3 regions of the Achromobacter sp. 10T422 genome follow, and region 3 is predicted to be linked to each of the others. Evidence: predicted binding sites of a transcription regulator. Region 3 holds the regulator's gene; each other region holds the start of a gene.
The links. Region 3 encodes LexA, which represses DNA repair genes until DNA is damaged. Its sites were predicted from a motif close to ACTGTATNNNNATACAGT; they were not measured.

Region 1 (6,751 bases), 460 kb from region 3:
GCGCGGGTGCGGGCCAGCGTGATGAGCTCCGACAGGTTGCCGTAGCCCTCGCGCGTTTGCGCCAGCAGGGTCAGCCCCAGCGGCGCGGCGTCGGGGGCGGCGCGCAGCTGGAAGGTGGCGCCGATGATGAGCGGCAGCTTCTGGGTCTTGGCTTCCATGTGGGCGCGCACGACGCCCGCCAGCGAACATTCGTCGGTCAGCGCCAGCGCGGCGTAGCCCAGTTCGGCGGCGCGTGCGGCCAGTTCTTCGGGGTGGGACGCGCCTTGCAGAAAGGAAAAGTTCGACTGGCATTGCAGCTCGGCGTAGCCGGGCAGCGTCGCCAACAGGTCGGACGGGTCAAGCGCGTCGTAGGAATCGTCGTCCATGCCGGCGGCCTCAGGCGTACAGCCCGTGCAGGAACCAGCGCGCGTGCTCCGCGTCGCGTTCGCGGTAGATCCAGTAGCGCGCGGCGGCGGCGTCTTCGGCGACGAAATAGTCGCGCACGGTCAGGGCCGGGTCCCACCAGCCGCTTTCGATGCGTTCGGGGCCGCGCATCAGGCGCAGCGCCTGGCCGCCGTATTGCGGGCGATGGCCCGACAGCTTCAAGGGCAGCGGCGTTTCCAGCAGCCAGAACGGGCGGTCAAGCAAGGGGGGCAGGGGTTCGGGCGGGCGGGGCGCGGCCAGCGCGTCGCCCCAGGAATTCGCGGCTTCGGGGCGGTGGTCGGGGGTGGGTTGCGCGTGGCGGACCTGATCGCGGCCCAGCCGGGCCACCAGCAAGTCCAGCAGCCGGGCATGGTCGGCTGCCGTGCCGCCGGGCTCGGGAAACAGGGTGGTGCTGGCGGCCGGCTGCTCAACCGTGTCGGGCGCCAGCAGCGATACCGCGATGACGGGCGCTTCCAGAGTGAAGTGGTTCAGCTTTTCGCGCAGCAGGTGCAGCAGTTGCGGGGCCTGCCATACCGGTTGCGCCAGCGCCAGTTCCAGCTCGGTGGGCGGGCGGGCGTGGCGGCCGCGTTCGTGTTCCATGCTGAGCACCACGCGGCGCACGGCCAGTTGGCGCGCGGTCAGCCAGCCGCCCAGTTGTTCGGCCAGCCGGCGCGCCACCGCCAGCACGGCGTCGGTGTGCTCGACATAGTCCATGAGTTCGATGCGCCGCGAGAACTGGTTGGGCGGTTCGATCCAGCGATAGAGCTCCGGTTTCTGGCCGTAGGCGGCGTCCAGGGCTTGCAGCAATTCGGGCGTGCTGCGCCGTTGCAGGCCGGCGCGCGGCAAGGCGCGCAAGTCGGCCAGCGTGTGGCAGCCGATGTCGTCCAGCCAGTCGCGGCGGGCCAGCGCCTGCGGCAGCAGCGCCAGCGGCAGGGCGTCGAGCCGGCGCGTCAGCGTGGGTAGCGTCAAGGTGCGGCGGGGCATGCGGCGGCCCGGGCGGTGCGCCAGCAGCCAGGCGCCCGTGGCGGTGGGCGCCATGCCCAGCGACACGCGCAAATCCAGCGCGCGCAGGGTGGCGCGGATGCGCTGGCTGAGCGCGCGCGGTCCGCCAAAGAACATCAGGCTGGCGCCGACATTCAGGAGCACGGTGTCGTCGTCGCCCAGGGCGATTTCGGGGGTGTATTGCAGCAGGGCCAGCGCCGCGCCGTGGAGCGCGTCGGCTTCAGTTTGCGGCTGGCGCGGCAGCAAGTCGACCTGGGGGGCGATGGCGGCTGCGCCGGCGCGGCGCATGCCCGCCTTGACGCCGGCCTGGCGGGCGGCGGGGGTAAGGGCGGCAACGCGTTCCTGGTCCAGAACGGCGAATGCCAGACCCTCATGCGGCCAGTGCGGGCGTAGTGCGTCCAGCGGCAGGCAGCGCAGGTAGGCGGCGATCCAGAGGCGCATGGCGGGGGGAAGAAGGCGTAAGCGCGCCGGGTTCCAGGCCCACGTATAGCGGCGTGTCGCAGACAGGCCCCCGGCGCTTCAGAATATGGACAGACAAACCGCCCGGCGCGGGCGCAAGCGCCAGCCGCAATGGGGCGGGGGTGGCGTTCTGCGCGGCGTTGGCCGGGCGGACGGCAATAAAGAGCAGGTCGCTAGCCTGCGCCGCAAGATGCAGGCGGCGTAAGGATTCGGGGCGCACATGCGGCAGCCAGCAGATCAGCGCGCCGCAACTGCCATTTTTCAGAATCTGTTCGGCGGCCCACAAGGTATCGACGGGCTTTTTCGGCGCGACCCACAGCAACTGCCGGGGGTCCAGCCGCCAGCTCATCCAGCTGGCGATGTGGGGGGCATGCGGGGGCTGCACCAAGGCGATGGGACGGCGCGTTTCCAGTTGGGCCAGCGCGGGGCGCAGCAGGCGGATTTCACCGATACCGGGGTGCGGGGTCAGCAATTCAACCAACGCGCCCAGCGGCCAGCCCCCGTCCGGCAGCTCGGCGGAAAGCGGAGCGTGCCCGGTGGGCAGGGTGCGGGCGGCGCCTTTGGCCAGCTGGGTGGCGCGCCACAACGCGGGGTGGATGCGTTCGGGGGACTGCATGGCGGGTGGGGCCCGGTATCGGCTTGAGGCTTATAGGGTGAATTTACACTGTATAAATATACAGTATTTCGACCCCGCCGGCATCCGCCATGCCTGCGTCACATTCGACGGCGTCAAATTCGGCCGCGATTCGACCGCATCACATTCGATTTACGCGCCGCCGTAAAACCGCATGTCCTGGTACTTGACCCAGCGCGACCGCCTCACCACGCGATGCCCGATCCACAACGCCAGGAACAGCGGAATGGCCAGATAGGTCGACACCACGCCGATCCAGTCGATCCGGTCTTGCAAAAAGGCCTGATAGTTCTGGCCCAAGGTCACGATCAGGCACAGCACAAACGCCAGCACCGGGCCAAACGGGAACAGGCCGGCCTTGTAGGGCAGGTCATCCGGGTTGAAGCCATGCTTCACATAGCCCTGGCGGAACCGGTAGTGGCTGATCGCAATGCTCAGCCAGACGATGAATTCCGTCATGCCCGCAAAATTCAGCAGCCAGATGTAGACCGCCTTCGGGCTGTACACCACGCTGAACAGGCACAGGCAGGCCAGCGCGGTGGTCGCCAGCAGCGCGTACAGCGGCACGCCATTGGCGGTCAGGCGTTTGAAGATGGCCGGCGCCTGGCCTTCGGCCGCCATGTTGAACAGCATCCGCGTGGCGGCGTACATGCCCGAATTGCCGGCCGACAGCACGGAGGTCAGGATCACGGCGTTCATCACGGTGGCGGCCGACAGCAGCCCCGCGTGCTGGAACACCAGCGTGAAGGGGCTGACGGCAATGTCTTCCACTTCGTTGCGCAGCAATTGCGGGTCGGTATAGGGCAGCAGCAGGCCGATGATCAGAATGGCCAGCACGTAAAACAGCAGAATGCGCCAGAACACGTTGTTGATCGCGCGCGGCACGTTGCGGCGCGGGTTCTCGGATTCGCCCGCGGCGACGCCCACCAGTTCGGTGCCCTGGAAGGAATAGGCCACCACCATCGCCACGCCGACCCACGTTGCCGCGTTGCCCACGAACGGCGCGTCGCCCACCTTCCAATTGGCCAGGCCCACTTCATTGCCGCTATGGATGATGCCCACCAGCATGCCCAGCCCGACCGCAATGAAGCACAGCACGGCCACCACCTTGATGATGGCGAACCAGTATTCGGCTTCGCCAAAGCTGCGCGCCGAAAATGCGTTCAGCCCGAAGGTCAGCGCCAGAAAGGCCACGCTCCATATCCATCCTGGCGTGTCCGGCAACCAGTACGCCATGACCAGTTGGGCGGCCACCACATCCACGGCAACCACCGTGGCCCAGCTGATCCAGAAGTTCCAGCCCAGCGCAAACCCAAAGCCTGGGTCGACATAGCGCGACGCGTAGGTGCAAAAGGAACCGGACACCGGCATGAAGGTGGCCAGCTCGCCCAGGCTGGTCATGATGAAGTAGACCATCAGGCCAATCACCAGATACACGAGCAGGGCGCCACCGGGGCCCGCCTGGGCAATCGCCGCGCCGGAGGCGACGAACAGGCCGGTGCCGATGGCCCCGCCCAGCGCTATCATCGTGAGGTGGCGCGCCTTGAGCACGCGGTGCAGCTGGTTCTGGCTCGCCGGCGTGGCGCCCGAGTCGGTGGTGGGTGTGTGCATTGCAGGGGTAAAAGAAGGCCGTTGCGGCGGCAGTCTGGCTTGCAGCTTGCCCGTCCGCATTAAGGCGCGCATTTTACAATGCGGTCATCAAGGCGTAGCCGGACGGTGCTACGCCAGCACGGAGCAGTTTTCATGGCATCTTCCCGCTCATTGGAATTCCTTCCCGAACCTGGCGTCGACGTACGCCAGTTGTTCATCCTGCTGCACGGTGTGGGCGGTTCGCCCGATAACCTTCGGCCATTGGCCGAGGCCGTGCGCGCAGCGTTTCCGGCGGCGGCCGTGCTGGCACCCGAAGGCTTCGAGCCCTTTGATGGCGGCGGCTCGGGGCGGCAATGGTTCTCGGTGCGCGGCGTGACGGAAGACAATCGCGCCGAACGCGTGGCGCAAGCCATGCCGCCCCTGGAAGCCTATGTACGCGAGGCGCAGGCGCGCTTCAGCCTGTTGCAGTCCGACACCGCGCTGGCCGGCTTTTCGCAGGGCGCCATCATGGCGCTGGAATTGGTGCAGGCGCACGACGGCATGGCCGGGCGCGTCATCGCGTTTTCGGGCCGCTACGCGCAGCTGCCCAAGGCCGCGCCGCAATACACCACCCTGCATCTGTTGCACGGCGCCGATGATCCGGTAATGAGCGTGGCCCACATCCAGGCCGCTCAGGCCCGGCTGGAAGAGCTGCATGGCGATTCCACCATCGACATCGCCAGCCACGTCGGCCACGAACTGCATCCCGCGTTGATCCAGCGCGCCATCGTGCGCTTGCAGACCTGCGTGCCGTTGCGCGCTTGGGAAGCGGCGCTGGGGCTGAACCAGACGCCGCCGGACGGCACCACGGTGCATTGATGGCGGCCCAGGCCCCGTTGCCGCACGCTGCGGATTCGGTGGGCGGCGCGCAAAGCATTTTCCGCGTGTTGCGCATCCTGAAATATGTGGGCGCGGCGCCCGCGCGTGGCGTGGGGCTGACCGACGTCGTGCGCGACATTGGTCTGACGCCACCCACCGCGCACCGTATGTTGGCCGCGCTGCTGCAAGAAGGGTTTTTGTCGCTGAACCCCAAGCTAAAAACCTACAGCCTGGGGCGCGAGTCCTACATTCTTGGCCTGGCCGCGGAAGGGCGGCACGGCATCAAGGCTATCGCCGAATCCGCCGTGCTGCGCCTGGCGCAGTCCACCGGCGACACCAGTTTCCTGTCGGTTAGATCCGGCCATGAAGCCGTCTGCGTCGACCGCAAGACGGGCGACTTTCCCATCAAGATCCTGACGCTGGAAGTGGGGCATCGCCGGCCGCTGGGGGTGGGGGCGGGCAGCCTGGCGCTGCTGGCTTTTTTACCCAATGACGATATTGAACGGGTGCTGGCGCGTTACGACGCCACGGTGGCGCCTGACCTGCCGTCCACCGACATGCTGCGCGACGACATCGCCGCCGCGCGCAAGAACGGCTATGCGCTCAACCCTGGCCGCATCATTCCCGACATGCTCGGCGTGGGCGTTCCGGTGCTGGACCGCGAGCAGCGCGTGGTGGCGGCGCTGAGTGTGGCGGCGATACGCTCGCGTCTGTCGGGCGCCCGCTTGCAGGACGTGGTGGCCGCGTTGCAACGGGCGGCGGCTGAGCTATCGGCCGATCTGGCGCCCCGGGTTTGATGCCGCTGCCTTGACGCCGCTGCCTTGAAGCCGCTGCCTTGAAGCCGGCGCCTTGACGCTGGTGCCTTGAAGCCCATGCCATGGGGCTAGCGCCCGCGGGCTAGCGTCCGGCGCAGGCCTTGCCCCCGTCCACCGGCAGGCAGACGCCGGTGATGTACTTGGCTTCATCGCTGGCCAGGAACAGCGCCGCGTGCGCCACGTCCCACGCATCGCCCATCCGTCCCATGGGGCTGGCGGCGTTGCGCCGGCGGCGCATCTCATCCACGTCTTCAAACTGCCCGGCGATCTGCGTATAGATCAGCGGCGTATCGATCACGCCCGGCAGCACGGCGTTGACGCGGATGTTGTTGGGCGCATACCGCACGGCCAGCGAGCGGGTCAGGTGGTTCAGCCCCGCCTTGGCCGCGTAGTACGACGTGTACGGATACGTGTTCACCTGAATCGACGCCAGCGATGAGATGTTTACGATGCTGCCGCCGCCTTGCGCCAGCATTGCGGGCAGCACGTGCTTGCACGTCAGGAACACGCCGGTCAGGTTGGTGTCCAGCACGCGGTGCCAGCTTTCCTCGCTGGCCTCGATGGGGTCTCCCATTTCGGTGATGCCGACATTGTTGTGCAGCACGTCGATGCGTCCCGCCGTGGCCAGCACCGCCGAGACCGCCGCCAGAATCTGCGCGGAATCGGTCACGTCGGCTGTCAGCGCTACGCAGCGGCCGCCCTCGGCGTCGATGACGCGGCGGGTCTCTTCGGCGGCGTCTGCGCGCACGTCCACCGCGAACACCCACGCGCCTTCTCGTGCATACAGGGCGGCCGCCGCCTTGCCGTTGCCCCAGCCGGGGCCTGACGAGCCGGCGCCGAACACCAGCGCCACTTTGTCCTTCAAGCGCTGGCCCATGTCATTCCGCCGAAATGTGCGCGAAGTCGGCCACCTTTTTCCACTTGGCCACATCGTCGCGAATCATCGCGGCAAACGCGTCGGGTTTATCGGCGACGACATACGCGCCCACTC
Region 2 (6,751 bases), on a different contig from region 3:
TGACTTCCTCACCCCATTCGCACAAGTGGTCCACCAGCTGCGTCTTGCTGACCATGCGGCCGCTGCGAGTCAGCAGAATTTCCAGCAGGCTGACTTCGCGCGCGGACAGGTCCAGCGTCTGGTCATCAACGATGGCCACGCGGCCCGTCTGGTCGAACAGCAGCCGGCCGTGCTTGATCATCGTGGCGCCGCCGCCCGCGCCGCGCCGGGTCAGGGCGCGCACGCGCGCTTCCAGCTCGGACAGCGCGAAAGGCTTGGCCATGTAATCGTCGGCGCCCAGGTCCAGGCCCTTGACGCGCTGCTCGATGCTGTCGGCAGCGGTCAGGATCAGAACGGGCAGGGCGGAGTTGCGGGCGCGCAGGCGGCGCAGCACTTCCAGCCCGGCCAGTTGCGGCAGGCCGAGATCCAGGATGAGCAGGTCAAAGGCTTGGGCCGCCAGGGCAGAATCGGCGGCCAGCCCGTCGCGCACGGCGTCCACGGCATAGCCGTTGTGGCGCAATGACCGGGATAGACCGTCGGCCAGAATGCTGTCGTCTTCAGCGATCAGAATACGCATGGGCTGCAAATGAAGGGGTCCCTGTGGCGCCGGCGCTTTGCGCGCTGGCCACCCCTCTATGGGGGGCTATCCGCCTTGTGGGCGGCCCGGCGGCGGAAAAGGGACGAAACGCCGGGGTCGGCTTCGATTCTGTCATAGGCGGCCGGGCTTGCCCACTCAGGGAATACGTGCAAAACTCTGGCACACTGGTTTTTTGTACAGTACAATCCGATGCCATAATCTGAACCTGATTCAAAACAGCAATGCTGCGGTTCAGGCCCCAGCCGCAACCACCAGATACCAGATACGTTACAGACAGGACATTACATGGACGACAAAACCTCCAAGGCCGCCGCTTCGGAAAAGGCCAAGGCGCTTGCCGCCGCGCTTTCGCAGATCGAAAAGCAGTTCGGCAAGGGCTCGATCATGCGCTACGGCGACAACGAGGTCTCGCACGACATCCAGGTGGTTTCCACGGGCTCGCTGGGTCTGGACATCGCTTTGGGCGTTGGCGGCCTGCCGCGCGGCCGTGTGGTCGAAATCTACGGCCCGGAATCGTCGGGCAAGACGACCCTCACGCTGCAAGTCATTGCTGAAATGCAGAAAATCGGCGGCACTTGCGCGTTCGTCGACGCGGAACACGCGCTGGACGTGCAATACGCCAACAAGCTGGGCGTGAACCTGACCGACCTGCTGATCTCGCAGCCGGACACGGGCGAACAGGCACTGGAAATCACCGATGCGCTGGTGCGTTCGGGTTCGGTTGACCTGATCGTCATCGACTCGGTCGCCGCGCTGGTGCCCAAGGCTGAAATCGAAGGCGAAATGGGCGACTCGCTGCCCGGCCTGCAAGCCCGTCTGATGAGCCAGGCGCTGCGCAAGCTGACCGCCACGATCAAGCGCACCAACTGCATGGTCATCTTCATCAACCAGATCCGCATGAAGATCGGCGTCATGTTCGGCAACCCCGAAACCACGACGGGCGGCAACGCGCTGAAGTTCTACGCCTCGGTGCGTCTGGACATCCGCCGCATTGGCTCCATCAAGAAGGGCGATGAAGTCGTTGGCAACGAAACCCGCGTCAAGGTTGTGAAGAACAAGGTCGCGCCGCCGTTCAAGCAGGCTGAATTCGACATCATGTACGGCGCCGGCATCTCGCGCGAAGGCGAAATCATTGACTTGGGCGTGGCCGCCAGCGTGGTGGACAAGTCCGGCGCGTGGTACAGCTACAACGGCAATCGCATTGGTCAGGGCAAGGACAATGTTCGCGAATACCTGAAAGAGCACAAGGAAATCGCGATCGAGATCGAGAACCGCGTTCGCGAGAACCAGGGCATCGTCAGCCGCGCCGCCGAATTCGTGCCCACGGCCGAAGACACCGCCGAATAACGCAATTCGGACGCCGCCAGCGCTTCGGCCTGGCGATATATGCGGCAGGCGCCACTACGGGCCTGCCGTTTTGCATAGAAAGCAGGAAGCGCATGAGCTGGAAATCGACTCCCGCGTCAGCCGACCGTCTTCGCGCCAAGTTGGATGACGAGTTTGAAACCGTCGCCAAGCCCCAGGGCTTGCGGCGCACTTCCGACGCGCGCCGCGAAAAAGAAGCTGCGGCGGCCGAAGACGCATCCGCCTCCGCGCCTGACGTATGGCAGCGCAGCTCGGAAACACGCAATGCGGCAACACGCGGCTCCGCGCGCGGCCGTGGCACGGCGCGTAACGACGCAAGAGCGGGCGTAGAGGTTGGACCAGAAACAGGATCGGACGCGAACGAAGGCGCCGCAGCCGCCGATGGCAAGCCCGAACGTAAGGGGCCGTCGCTGAAGATGCGCGCCGTGGGGTATTTGTCGCGGCGTGAACACGCCCGCGAAGAACTCGCCCGCAAGCTTGCCGCCTATGCCGACGACGCGGACGAGGTCGAAGCGGTGTTGGACGCGCTGGAAAAAGAAGGCTGGCTGTCCACCGAGCGCTTTGCGCAAAGCCTGGTGCATCGCCGCGCATCGCGCCAAGGCACGGCCCGCATCGTGCAGGAATTGCGCCAGCATGGGGTGGACGACAACCAGGTCGCCGAACTGCGCGACCAGCTTCGCGCCACGGAGTACGACCGCGCGCTGGAAGTCTGGAAGAAGCGCTTCGATGCCAAACCGGCCGACCGCGCCGCCTACGCCAAGCAAGCCCGCTTTCTGGCCAGCCGCGGCTTTGCGCACGACGTCATCCGCCGCATCTTGGGCGACAGCGACGAAGACTGATCCGGCCGCCTTGCGGTATTTGGCCTGCTTGCTTCAGCCTTCCCGCATCACTTCGCCGACTTGATGCCCGATAGCGTCTTGAAGCAGACGTCGCGCGTGATGGTCAGGAATTCATCGATGTACGACGTGTCGGTGTCTTCGCTGCGCACCGTGGCGTACAGCGTGCGCCATACCCCTTGCGGCCCCAGCCGGCACAGCCGCAACCAGCCTTGATTCATGTATTCCGTCAGCGCCCAGTTCGGCAGCGCCGCCACGCCGCGGTTGCTGGCAACCAGCTGCGCGATGATGGGCGTGAGTTCCGCCTTGCGGATGGCGGCGGGCTCAACATCCGCCGGGTCCAGGAAGGCGGTGAACACGTCCAGGCGCTGCTTGTCCACCGGATAGGTAATGAGCGTCTGATCGGCCAGTTGGTCCGGCATGATGAATTTGCTGCCAGCCAGCGGATTCGATTCCGACACGGCCAACACCAGCTCGTACTTGAACAGCGGCAGATATTCCACGGAATCCAGCGGCTGCGGGTCTGACGTGATCACCAGATCGAGGTCGCCGCGCACCAGGGCGGGCAGCGGCGCAAACGAGAAGGCCGCCGACAAGTCCAGCGCCACGTCCGGCCATTGCACGCGGAAAGCGTCTAGCGCCGGCATCAACCATTGGAAGCAGGAATGGCAATCAATGGCCAGATGCAGGCGCCCCGTGCGCCCCGCGGCCAGACGCTGCAATTCGCGTTCGGTGGCGCGAATGCGCGGCAACACCTCGTCCGCCAGCGCCAGCACGCGCAAACCGGCAGTGGTCAAGCGGGCGGGGCGGGTACGGCGGTTCAATAGCGGCGTACCCAGGCGGGTTTCCAGGTCGCGCAACTGATGCGACAGGGCGGATTGGGTCAGGTGCAGGCGCTCGGCGGCTTCTTGCAGGCTGCCGCCTTCGCGGATGGCGGTCAGCGTTTCAAGATGGCGAATTTCTAGCATGGGGCGGGGAGTGGCTCAGGGGCGGACTGGATGAGGAATTATTGTATGAGATTTCCTCATCTTATAAATGTAGACATTGATTTTGATTCATATAAGTTAGCCTGCACAATAGCCATCACTTGAACAAAATTTGTCTTACGGTGGCATTGTCATGACGACTATTCATAATCTTGGGTTCCCTCGCATTGGCGCGCAGCGCGAACTCAAGCGCGCGGTGGAAGCGTATTGGGCTGGCAAGCAGACCGTTGAAGCGCTGGAAGAAACCGGCCGTGAACTGCGCGCCAAACACTGGAAACGGCAAGCCGCCGCCGGCCTCAAATTCGTGCCCGTGGGCGACTTCGCCTGGTACGACCAGATTCTGGAATGGTCCACGCTGCTGGGCGCCGTGCCGGCCCGCTTCGGCCAGAAGAACAGCGAGCCGGTCTCGCTGGACACGCTGTTTCGCATGGGCCGTGGCCGCGCGCCCACGGGCAAGCCCGCCGCCGCTTGCGAAATGACCAAGTGGTTCGACACCAACTATCACTACATCGTGCCGGAACTGGTTCCGGGCCAGACCTTCCGCATCGCCCGTGAATCGCTGTTTCAGCAGGTGCAGGAAGCGCACGCGCTGGGCCACGCCGCCAAGCCCGTGATCCCGGGTCCGTTGACCTGGCTGTACCTGGGCAAGGGCGACGCCTTTGCCGGCGGCGCTGCCGACGCAGGCAAGCTGCAATTGCTGGCTGCGTTGCTGCCGGTGTACCAAGACGTGCTGGCCCGCTTCGCCAAACAGGGCGTGCAATGGGTGCAGATCGACGAACCGATCCTGGCGCTGGACCTGCCAGAAGCCTGGCGCGATGCGTTCAAGCAGGTCTACGGCACGCTGGCCGCCAGCCCCGTCAAGCTGTTGGTCGCCACCTACTTCGACGGCTTGAAAGACAACCTGGCCACCGCGCAAGCGCTGCCGGTAGCAGGCTTGCACGTGGATCTGGTTCGCGCGCCGGAGCAACTGGCTGACGTCGTGGCCGGCCTGCGTGCGGGCCAGGTGTTGTCCGCCGGCATCATCAACGGCCGCAACATCTGGCGTACCGACCTGGACGCCGCCATCGCCACGCTCGCGCCGGTCAAGCAGCAACTGGGCGATCGCCTGTGGTTGGCGCCGTCGTGCTCGTTGTTGCACGTGCCGGTGGACCTGGCCAACGAAACCGAACTGGATGGTGAACTGATCAGCTGGCTGTCGTTCGCCGCGCAAAAGCTCGAAGAACTGAGCCTGCTGGGCCGCGCGCTGGAAAGCGCAACCGAGCCGTCCCTGCAAGATGGCCTGATCAGGCAGCGCGCCGCCTTGGCCGCCCGCCGAGCGTCGCGCCGTATTCACAACCCGGTGGTGGGCCGCCGCATGGCCGCCGCCGAGTCGGTGTCGCGCGACCGTGCGCCGTTTGCCGGCCGTATTGCGCGCCAGCAAGAACAGTTGGGCTTGCCCGCTTACCCGACCACCACCATCGGCTCCTTCCCGCAGACGGCGGAAATTCGTGCGCTGCGTCGCGACTGGAAGGTCGGCGCGCTGACGGATTCCGGTTATGAGTCCGCCATTCGCAAGGAAATTGAGGAAGTCATCCGCTTCCAGGAAAAGGTGGGCCTGGACGTGCTGGTGCACGGCGAACCCGAACGCAACGACATGGTGGAATACTTCGGCGAGTTGCTGGCCGGCTTCGCGTTCACCAAGCATGGCTGGGTGCAAAGCTATGGCTCGCGTTGCGTTAAACCGCCGATCATCTTTGGCGATGTGGCGCGCCCCGCGCCGATGACGGTGGGCTGGTCGTCGTACGCGCAGTCGCTCACTGACAAACCGGTCAAGGGTATGTTGACCGGACCCGTGACGATTCTGCAGTGGTCGTTCGTGCGTGACGATCAGCCGCGTGAACAGACGTGCCGCCAATTGGCGCTGGCGTTGCGCGATGAAGTCGTGGACTTGGAGAAGGCGGGCATCAACGTCATCCAGATCGACGAACCCGCCATCCGCGAAGGCCTGCCGCTGCGCCGTGCCGATTGGAAGGCGTATCTGGATTGGGCGGTGGACTGCTTCCGCTTGTCGACCGCTGGCGTGCGCGACGAAACGCAGATTCACACCCACATGTGCTATTCGGAATTCAACGACATCATCGAATCGATTGCGGCGATGGATGCCGACGTGATCACGATTGAAACGTCACGTTCCAACATGGAGCTGCTCAAGGCGTTTGAAGACTTCGATTACCCGAACGACATTGGCCCGGGCGTGTACGACATTCACTCGCCCAACGTGCCGGACGTGGATTGGATGGTGGGCTTGATGCAAAAGGCGGCTGCCCGCCTGCCCAAGGAACGGCTGTGGGTGAATCCTGACTGCGGTCTGAAAACGCGCGCCTGGCCGGAAACCGAAGCCGCGTTGATCGGCATGGTGCAAGCGGCTCGCGCGTTGCGCCAGTCTGCATAAAAGGGCTTCATCAAAAGCCCTCGTGGTGTGCAAGCGATGCCCATCACGAGGGCTTTTTTTATTGAAGTCTTGAACGAATTCTTGCGGCGCCGGTCCATAAGCAAAAATCCTCACAGCCGGATTGTTGCCGTTCCTATGATTCTCCAAGGCCCTTATCGGCCAGATCTGCTTCGCGCGGAAACGCTGCCCGATATTCTGGAAGCCACGATCCTGCGGCATCCCGCCGCCATCGCCATTCACTGGCTGGATCAATCCCTCACCTACGACACGCTTGGCGCACGCGCCGACGTGGCCGCGCACCATCTGATCGAAGCCGGCGTGCGGCCTGGCGATATCGTGGGCCTGTGTTTGCCGCGCGGCGCCGACCTGTTGGTGATGCAAGCGGCCATCGCCAAGGCCGGGGCCGCCTGGCTGCCGTTTGAATCTGACACGCCGCCTGACCGCATGCTTGTCTGTTTGCAAGACGCGGGCGCGAATGGGTTGATTGCGGGCGCGGAAGTCCGGTTAGACGGAATGATCACGTGGACGACGTGGGCGCTGTCGGCGCCTGCGGACG
Region 3 (6,751 bases):
GAGATCAAGGGTGACGAAGTCGAGCTCTCCAAGAGCAACATCATGCTGATCGGCCCCACCGGGTCCGGCAAGACGCTCTTGGCTCAGACGTTGGCGCGCATGCTGAACGTGCCGTTCGTCATGGCTGACGCCACCACGCTGACCGAAGCGGGTTACGTGGGCGAAGACGTCGAAAATATCATTCAAAAGTTGCTGCAGAACTGCAACTACGAAGTCGAGAAGGCGCAGCGCGCCATCATCTACATCGACGAAATCGACAAGATTTCCCGCAAGTCCGACAACCCCTCCATCACGCGCGACGTGTCGGGCGAGGGCGTGCAGCAGGCCTTGCTGAAGCTGATTGAAGGCACCGTTGCCTCGGTGCCCCCGCAGGGCGGCCGCAAGCACCCTAACCAGGACTTCGTTCAGGTCGACACGACCAACATCCTGTTCATCGTAGGCGGCGCCTTCGACGGACTGGAAAAGGTCATCCGCGACCGCACCGAGAAATCGGGCATCGGTTTCTCGGCGTCGGTACGCGCCAAGTCCGAGCGCGGTGTGGGCGAGCTGTTCTCCGAAGTCGAACCGGAAGATCTGATCAAGTTTGGTCTGATCCCCGAGCTGGTCGGCCGTCTGCCCGTTGTTGCGACGCTGGACGAACTCGACGAAGCGGCGCTGGTGCAAATTCTGACCGAGCCCAAGAACGCCTTGCTCAAGCAGTTCCAGAAGCTTTTTGCCATGGAAGGCGCCGAGCTCGACTTGCGGCCTGCCGCATTGAAGGCGATCGCCCGCAAGGCGCTCAAGCGCAAGACCGGGGCTCGTGGTCTGCGTTCGATTATCGAACAGACCTTGTTGGACACCATGTATGAGTTGCCGTCGCAAGGCAATGTCAAGCGCGTGGTGGTTGACGAGAACGCGATTGAAGGTGAGGGCAAGCCCTTGCTGATCTACGCGGACGAAGCCAGCGAGACCGACAAGCCCGAGCGCGGAGAAGTCCGCGACGCGGCAGCCTGATATTTCAAAAAAGCCCGTTCCTGTAACGGGTTTTTTTGCCTTTCGGCCGCCCTCCCGGGCATTTTTTTTCCCCTTTCGGATATCTGGCAGCCGAGATCTTGAATTTTCGGCTATTGTTCCCATAACAGACGTAACTGACGTGGATAGCCCGGGGTATACCCGGGTCTCCTGTCCCCGATACGCCGAGTCATACAGAGGAACCTCCTATGTCTGCCAGCCAGACCCTGCCTTCCGACCCGATCGACCTCCCTCTGCTCCCACTTCGTGACGTCGTGGTGTTTCCGCACATGGTCATCCCGCTGTTCGTCGGCCGTCCGCGCTCTATCCGCGCGCTCGAGGTTGCGATGGAAGCGGGCAAGAGCATCATGCTGGTGGCCCAAAAGTCCGCCGGCAAGGATGATCCCACCCCCGAAGACGTCTACGAGATCGGTTGCGTGGCCGGTATCCTGCAGATGCTCAAGCTGCCCGACGGCACCGTCAAGGTGCTGGTCGAAGGCACCCAGCGTGCCCGCATCAACAGCATTGAAGATGCGGATTCGCACTTCACCTGCCAGGTGACGCCGATCGAGCCGGACGCCATGCAAGGCTCCGAGACCGAGGCCCTGCGCCGCGCGATCGTCGCCCAGTTCGAACAGTACGTAAAGCTCAACAAGAAGATCCCCCCGGAGATCCTGACCTCGCTGGCTGGCATCGATGATGCCGGACGCCTGGCCGACACGATCGCCGCGCATCTTCCGCTGAAGCTCGAGCAGAAGCAAAAGATGCTCGAGATCGTCGGCACGTCCGAGCGCCTTGAAGGTCTGCTCACCCAGCTCGAAACCGAAATCGACATTCTCCAGGTCGAGAAGCGGATTCGCGGCCGCGTGAAGAAGCAGATGGAAAAGAGCCAGCGCGACTACTACCTGAATGAGCAGGTCAAGGCCATTCAGAAGGAGTTGGGCGAAGGCGAAGAAGGCGCGGACATCGAAGAGCTTGAAAAGAAGATCATCGCTGCCCACATGCCGAAAGAGGCCCGTAAAAAGGCCGATGCCGAGCTCAAGAAGCTCAAGCTCATGTCGCCCATGTCGGCCGAAGCCACGGTGGTGCGCAACTACATCGATACGCTCATCAACCTCCCCTGGAGGAAGAAGAGCAAGATCAACAACTCGATCGCCAACGCCGAGACGGTGCTGGACAACGACCACTATGGTCTGGAAAAGGTCAAGGAACGCATTCTCGAATATCTTGCCGTGCAACAGCGCGTGGACAAGGTGAAGGCGCCGATTCTGTGCCTGGTTGGCCCTCCTGGTGTGGGCAAGACCTCGCTCGGGCAGTCGATCGCCAAGGCGACGAACCGCAAGTTCGTGCGCATGGCGCTGGGCGGTGTGCGCGACGAGGCCGAAATTCGCGGCCACCGTCGTACGTACATCGGCTCGATGCCGGGCAAGATCGTTCAGAACATGTCGAAGGTTGGCGTGCGCAATCCGTTGTTCCTGCTTGATGAAATCGACAAGCTGGGCATGGATTTCCGTGGCGACCCTTCGTCGGCGTTGCTCGAAGTGCTGGACCCGGAACAGAACCACACGTTCCAGGACCACTACATCGAAGTCGACTTCGACCTGTCCGACGTGATGTTCGTGGCCACCAGCAACACGCTGAACATTCCGCCGGCCCTGTTGGACCGTATGGAAGTGATCCGCCTGTCCGGTTACACGGAAGAGGAAAAGATCCATATCGCCCGCGACCATCTGCTGCCGAAGCTGATGAAGAACAACGGCGTGAAGGACAGCGAGTTGACGGTCGATGACAGCGCGCTGCGCGATATCGTTCGCTACTACACCCGCGAAGCTGGTGTGCGTGCGCTCGAACGCGAAGTGGGCAAGATCTGCCGCAAGGTCATCAAGCAGTTGCTGACCCAGACCGATCGTGCCAAGGCCGAAGGCAAGACCCTTGAGGTCAAGCCGGTCAACGTCACGGGCGACAACCTGAGCGACTATCTGGGCGTGCGCCGCTACACGTTCGGTATGGCCGAAAAGGAAAACCAGATTGGTCAGGTGACGGGTCTGGCGTGGACGGAAGTTGGTGGCGACCTGCTGACGATCGAAGTCGCGGACATGCCCGGCAAGGGCGTCATCCAACGCACCGGTTCGCTGGGCGACGTGATGAAGGAGTCGGTTGAGGCGGCTCGTACGGTGGTGCGCTCGCGTGCTCGCCGTCTGGGCTTCGCTGACAGCGTCTTCGAGAAGCACGACATGCACGTCCACGTGCCGGAAGGCGCGACGCCCAAGGACGGTCCGTCCGCAGGCATCGCAATCACGACGGCCATGGTGTCGGCGTTGTCGCGCATCCCGGTGCGCGCCGATGTCGCCATGACCGGCGAGATCACGCTGCGCGGCGAAGTGCTGCCGATCGGCGGCCTGAAGGAAAAGCTGTTGGCGGCGCACCGTGGTGGCATCAAGACGGTCTTGATCCCGGAAGAAAACGTCAAGGATTTGGCGGAGATTCCGGACAACGTCAAGAACCACCTTGAGATCGTGCCGGTCCGTTGGATCGACAAGGTGCTGGAGCTGGCGCTGGAACGTCTGCCGGAACCTCTGGCAGAGGACGAAGCCGTAAAGGAACCTCTGGTTGCCAAGCCGGCCGAGCCGGGTTCGACTGATCCGGTGCTCAAGCACTGATCGTGAAGCCCAGGGCGCCTTCGAAAGCAGGCGCCCAGTAAAAACCCCGCTGCGGCGGGGTTTTTTATGGGCTGATCGTTTCGGGGAAGGGCTCCCACAAAACTCCTGCGATCAGTGCAGAGCGTGAGTTCGGATCAAGCCGACCGCGATGCCTTCCAGCGCGAATTCCTGATCGGCTTCAACAATGATGGTTTGGAAGTCAGGATTTTCGGGCAACAGCTCGATATGGCCGTTTGTGCGTTGCAGCCGTTTGACTGTGACGTCGTCACCCAGGCGAGCGACGACGATTTGGCCATTGCGGGCTTCGGACGCTTTCTTCACAGCGAGCAAGTCGCCTTCAAGAATACCGGCATCGCGCATGCTCATGCCGCGAACCTTCAGCAGGTAATCGGGCGCTTGAGCAAACAGGTGTGGGTCGACGCCCACTTCGCGTTCCACGTGCTCGGCCGCAAGAATGGGGCTGCCAGCGGCCACACGGCCCACCAGAGGCAGCAACAGCTGTGCCAGTGAGGGAAGGGGCAGGGAAGTCTGTGAGGACGCAGCGGCGCTGTCCTTCAAGCGGATGCCGCGCGATGCGCCGGCGGTAAGCTCAATGGCGCCCTTGCGGGCCAGCGCTTTGAGGTGATCTTCCGCTGCGTTAGGTGAGCGAAAACCCAAAGCCTGGGCAATTTCGGCACGCGTCGGCGGGAAGCCGGTGCGCGTAACGGTTTGCCGGATGAGGTCCAGAATTTGTTGCTGGCGATCTGTAAGTTTGCTGGCCATGGCGATGATCCGGTGCGAGCGGACTGTACATATATACAGCGCCATTCTGGGGGACGCAGCGCAAAAATGCAAGCCGCGGGCGGCGTCCGAAACAAAACGGAGCCCGAAGGGCTCCGTTCTTTGGGGTGCAGGCCGTCCGGCCCGCTCCGATTCGACGCTTACAGGACGGCTGCGATGCCGGCCGCGACCTTGTCGATGTTGCCGCTGTTCAGGGCGGCAACGCAGATGCGGCCGCTGGACACAGCATAGACGCCGTGCTCTTCGCGCAGGCGATCAACTTGGGCCGAGGTCAGGCCCGAGTACGAGAACATGCCGCGTTGTTCCAGCACGAAGCTGAAGTCCTGCTTGCCGCCATGTTCCTTGATCTTTTCGACCAGTTGCTTGCGCATAAGGCGGATGCGGTCACGCATGCCGGCCAGTTCTTCTTCCCACATCGCAAACAGTTCGGGCGAGTTCAGGACCGTGGACACCACCGTGCCGCCGTGGGTGGGCGGGTTCGAGTAGTTGGTGCGAATGACACGCTTCAGTTGGCTCAGCACGCGGACGGCTTCGTCCTTGCTGCCAGCCACAACCGTCAGGGCACCAACGCGCTCGCCGTACAGCGAGAACGACTTCGAGAACGACGAGCTGATGAACATGGTCATGTCCAGGTCGGCGAACAGGCGCACGACTGCAGCGTCTTCCTTCAGGCCTTCGCCAAAGCCTTGGTAGGCGATGTCGAGGAACGGGACCAGGTTGTTTTCTTTGACCACGGCGGCGATCTGCTTCCACTGATCGGCGGTGGGGTCCACGCCAGTCGGGTTGTGGCAGCAAGCGTGCAGCACGACGACGGTCTTGGCCGGGGCGGCCTTCAAGTCGGCCAGCATGGCGTCGAAGTTCAGGCCGCGGGTGGTGGCGTCGTAGTACGAGTACGTGCCAACTTCAAACCCGGCGCGTTCGAACAGCGCGCGGTGGTTTTCCCAGCTGGGGTTGCTGATCAGGACCTTGGAGCCCGGCAGCAGGTGATGCAGGAAGTCGGCGCCGATCTTCAGTGCGCCGGTGCCGCCCAGCGCTTGGGTGGTCAGCACGCGGCCGGCAGCGGCAAGCGCGGAGTCCTTGCCCAGCAGCAGCGCTTGCGCACCCTGGTTGTATCCGGCAATGCCTTCGATCGGCAGGTAGCCGCGGGCGGCAGCTGCTTCAATGCGGGCGGTTTCAGCTTTGCGAACGGCGGCCAGCAAGGGGATACGACCCTGATCGTCGTAGTACACGCCCACGCCCAGATTGACTTTTCCGGGACGCGTATCCGCGTTGTATTGTTCGTTCAGACCAAGAATGGGGTCGCGCGGCGCGAGTTCGACGGAATCGAAAAGGTTGCTCATGGGACTCTGATGAGGATGGGTGGACGCAGTACGATGTGCTGTGGATAATGGGGGGTTTACCCTGGAACAGTCTAGCATGCCCAAGAGCCCAATAGACCCGAGCAGCGCGGGAGATCTGACCGATGATCTCGCTGCGGATCTGACGGCGGCGCCGGCATCGGCTGCGGCCATGCCAGGCGGGGAAGTGAAACCTGGATTTGTCGAATTTCCGGATAGCCCGTTTCAGCTTTACCAACCCTATCCGCCGGCAGGTGACCAGCCTGCAGCCATCGAAGGCCTGACCCAAGGGGTCGAAGATGGCCTCATGTTCCAGACGCTTTTGGGCGTGACGGGGTCGGGCAAAACCTACACCATGGCCAATGTAATCGCCCGCATGGGGCGACCCGCGTTGGTGCTGGCCCCTAATAAGACGCTGGCCGCGCAGCTTTATGCAGAAATGCGTGAGTTCTTTCCGAAGAACGCGGTTGAGTATTTTGTGTCGTATTACGACTATTACCAGCCCGAGGCCTACGTGCCGACGCGCGATCTGTTTATTGAAAAGGACTCGTCCATCAATGAGCATATCGAGCAGATGCGGCTGTCGGCCACGAAGAGCCTGCTGGAGCGCCGCGACACGATCATCGTGGGTACGGTCTCCTGCATCTACGGTATTGGTAACCCGGGCGATTACCACGCGATGGTGCTGATCCTGCGTAGCGGCGATCAGATTTCCCGCCGCGAGATTCTGGCGCGCCTGGTGGCCATGCAATACACGCGCAACGACGCCGAGTTCACGCGCGGCGTGTTCCGGGTTCGTGGCGAAACCATCGACATTTTCCCGGCGGAAAGCGCCGAATTGGCGCTGCGTCTGACGCTGTTTGATGACGAGATCGAAAGCCTGGAGCTTTTCGACCCGCTGACGGGCCGCATTCGCCAAAAGCTGCCGCGCTTTACGGTTTACCCGGGCTCGCATTACGTGACGCCGCGCGATACGGTCCTGCG

Region 1: the regulator LexA is predicted to act here: its motif matches at 2,527-2,544, upstream of imuA (translesion DNA synthesis-associated protein ImuA).
Region 2: the regulator LexA is predicted to act here: its motif matches at 741-758, upstream of recA (recombinase RecA).

What each region holds. Positions count from the first base shown of each region.
Region 1 covers NZ_JBFTHD010000001.1:280,168-286,918, reverse strand. The annotation lists gene AC1DB0_RS01250 (error-prone DNA polymerase) at 1-365, opposite strand, end outside; gene AC1DB0_RS01245 (Y-family DNA polymerase) at 376-1,845, opposite strand; gene imuA (translesion DNA synthesis-associated protein ImuA) at 1,775-2,479, opposite strand; gene AC1DB0_RS01235 (amino acid permease) at 2,630-4,108, opposite strand; gene ypfH (esterase) at 4,241-4,945, shown strand; gene AC1DB0_RS01225 (IclR family transcriptional regulator) at 4,945-5,742, shown strand; gene AC1DB0_RS01220 (SDR family NAD(P)-dependent oxidoreductase) at 5,843-6,637, opposite strand; gene AC1DB0_RS01215 (Bug family tripartite tricarboxylate transporter substrate binding protein) at 6,639-6,751, opposite strand, start outside.
Region 2 covers NZ_JBFTHD010000002.1:570,724-577,474, forward strand. The annotation lists gene AC1DB0_RS06755 (response regulator transcription factor) at 1-556, opposite strand, end outside; gene recA (recombinase RecA) at 863-1,924, shown strand; gene recX (recombination regulator RecX) at 2,017-2,781, shown strand; gene AC1DB0_RS06770 (LysR family transcriptional regulator) at 2,829-3,746, opposite strand; gene metE (5-methyltetrahydropteroyltriglutamate--homocysteine S-methyltransferase) at 3,898-6,195, shown strand; gene AC1DB0_RS06780 (Pls/PosA family non-ribosomal peptide synthetase) at 6,331-6,751, shown strand, end outside.
Region 3 covers NZ_JBFTHD010000001.1:745,131-751,881, reverse strand. The annotation lists gene clpX (ATP-dependent Clp protease ATP-binding subunit ClpX) at 1-993, shown strand, start outside; gene lon (endopeptidase La) at 1,200-3,650, shown strand; gene lexA (transcriptional repressor LexA) at 3,762-4,412, opposite strand; gene AC1DB0_RS03130 (amino acid aminotransferase) at 4,571-5,770, opposite strand; gene uvrB (excinuclease ABC subunit UvrB) at 5,847-6,751, shown strand, end outside.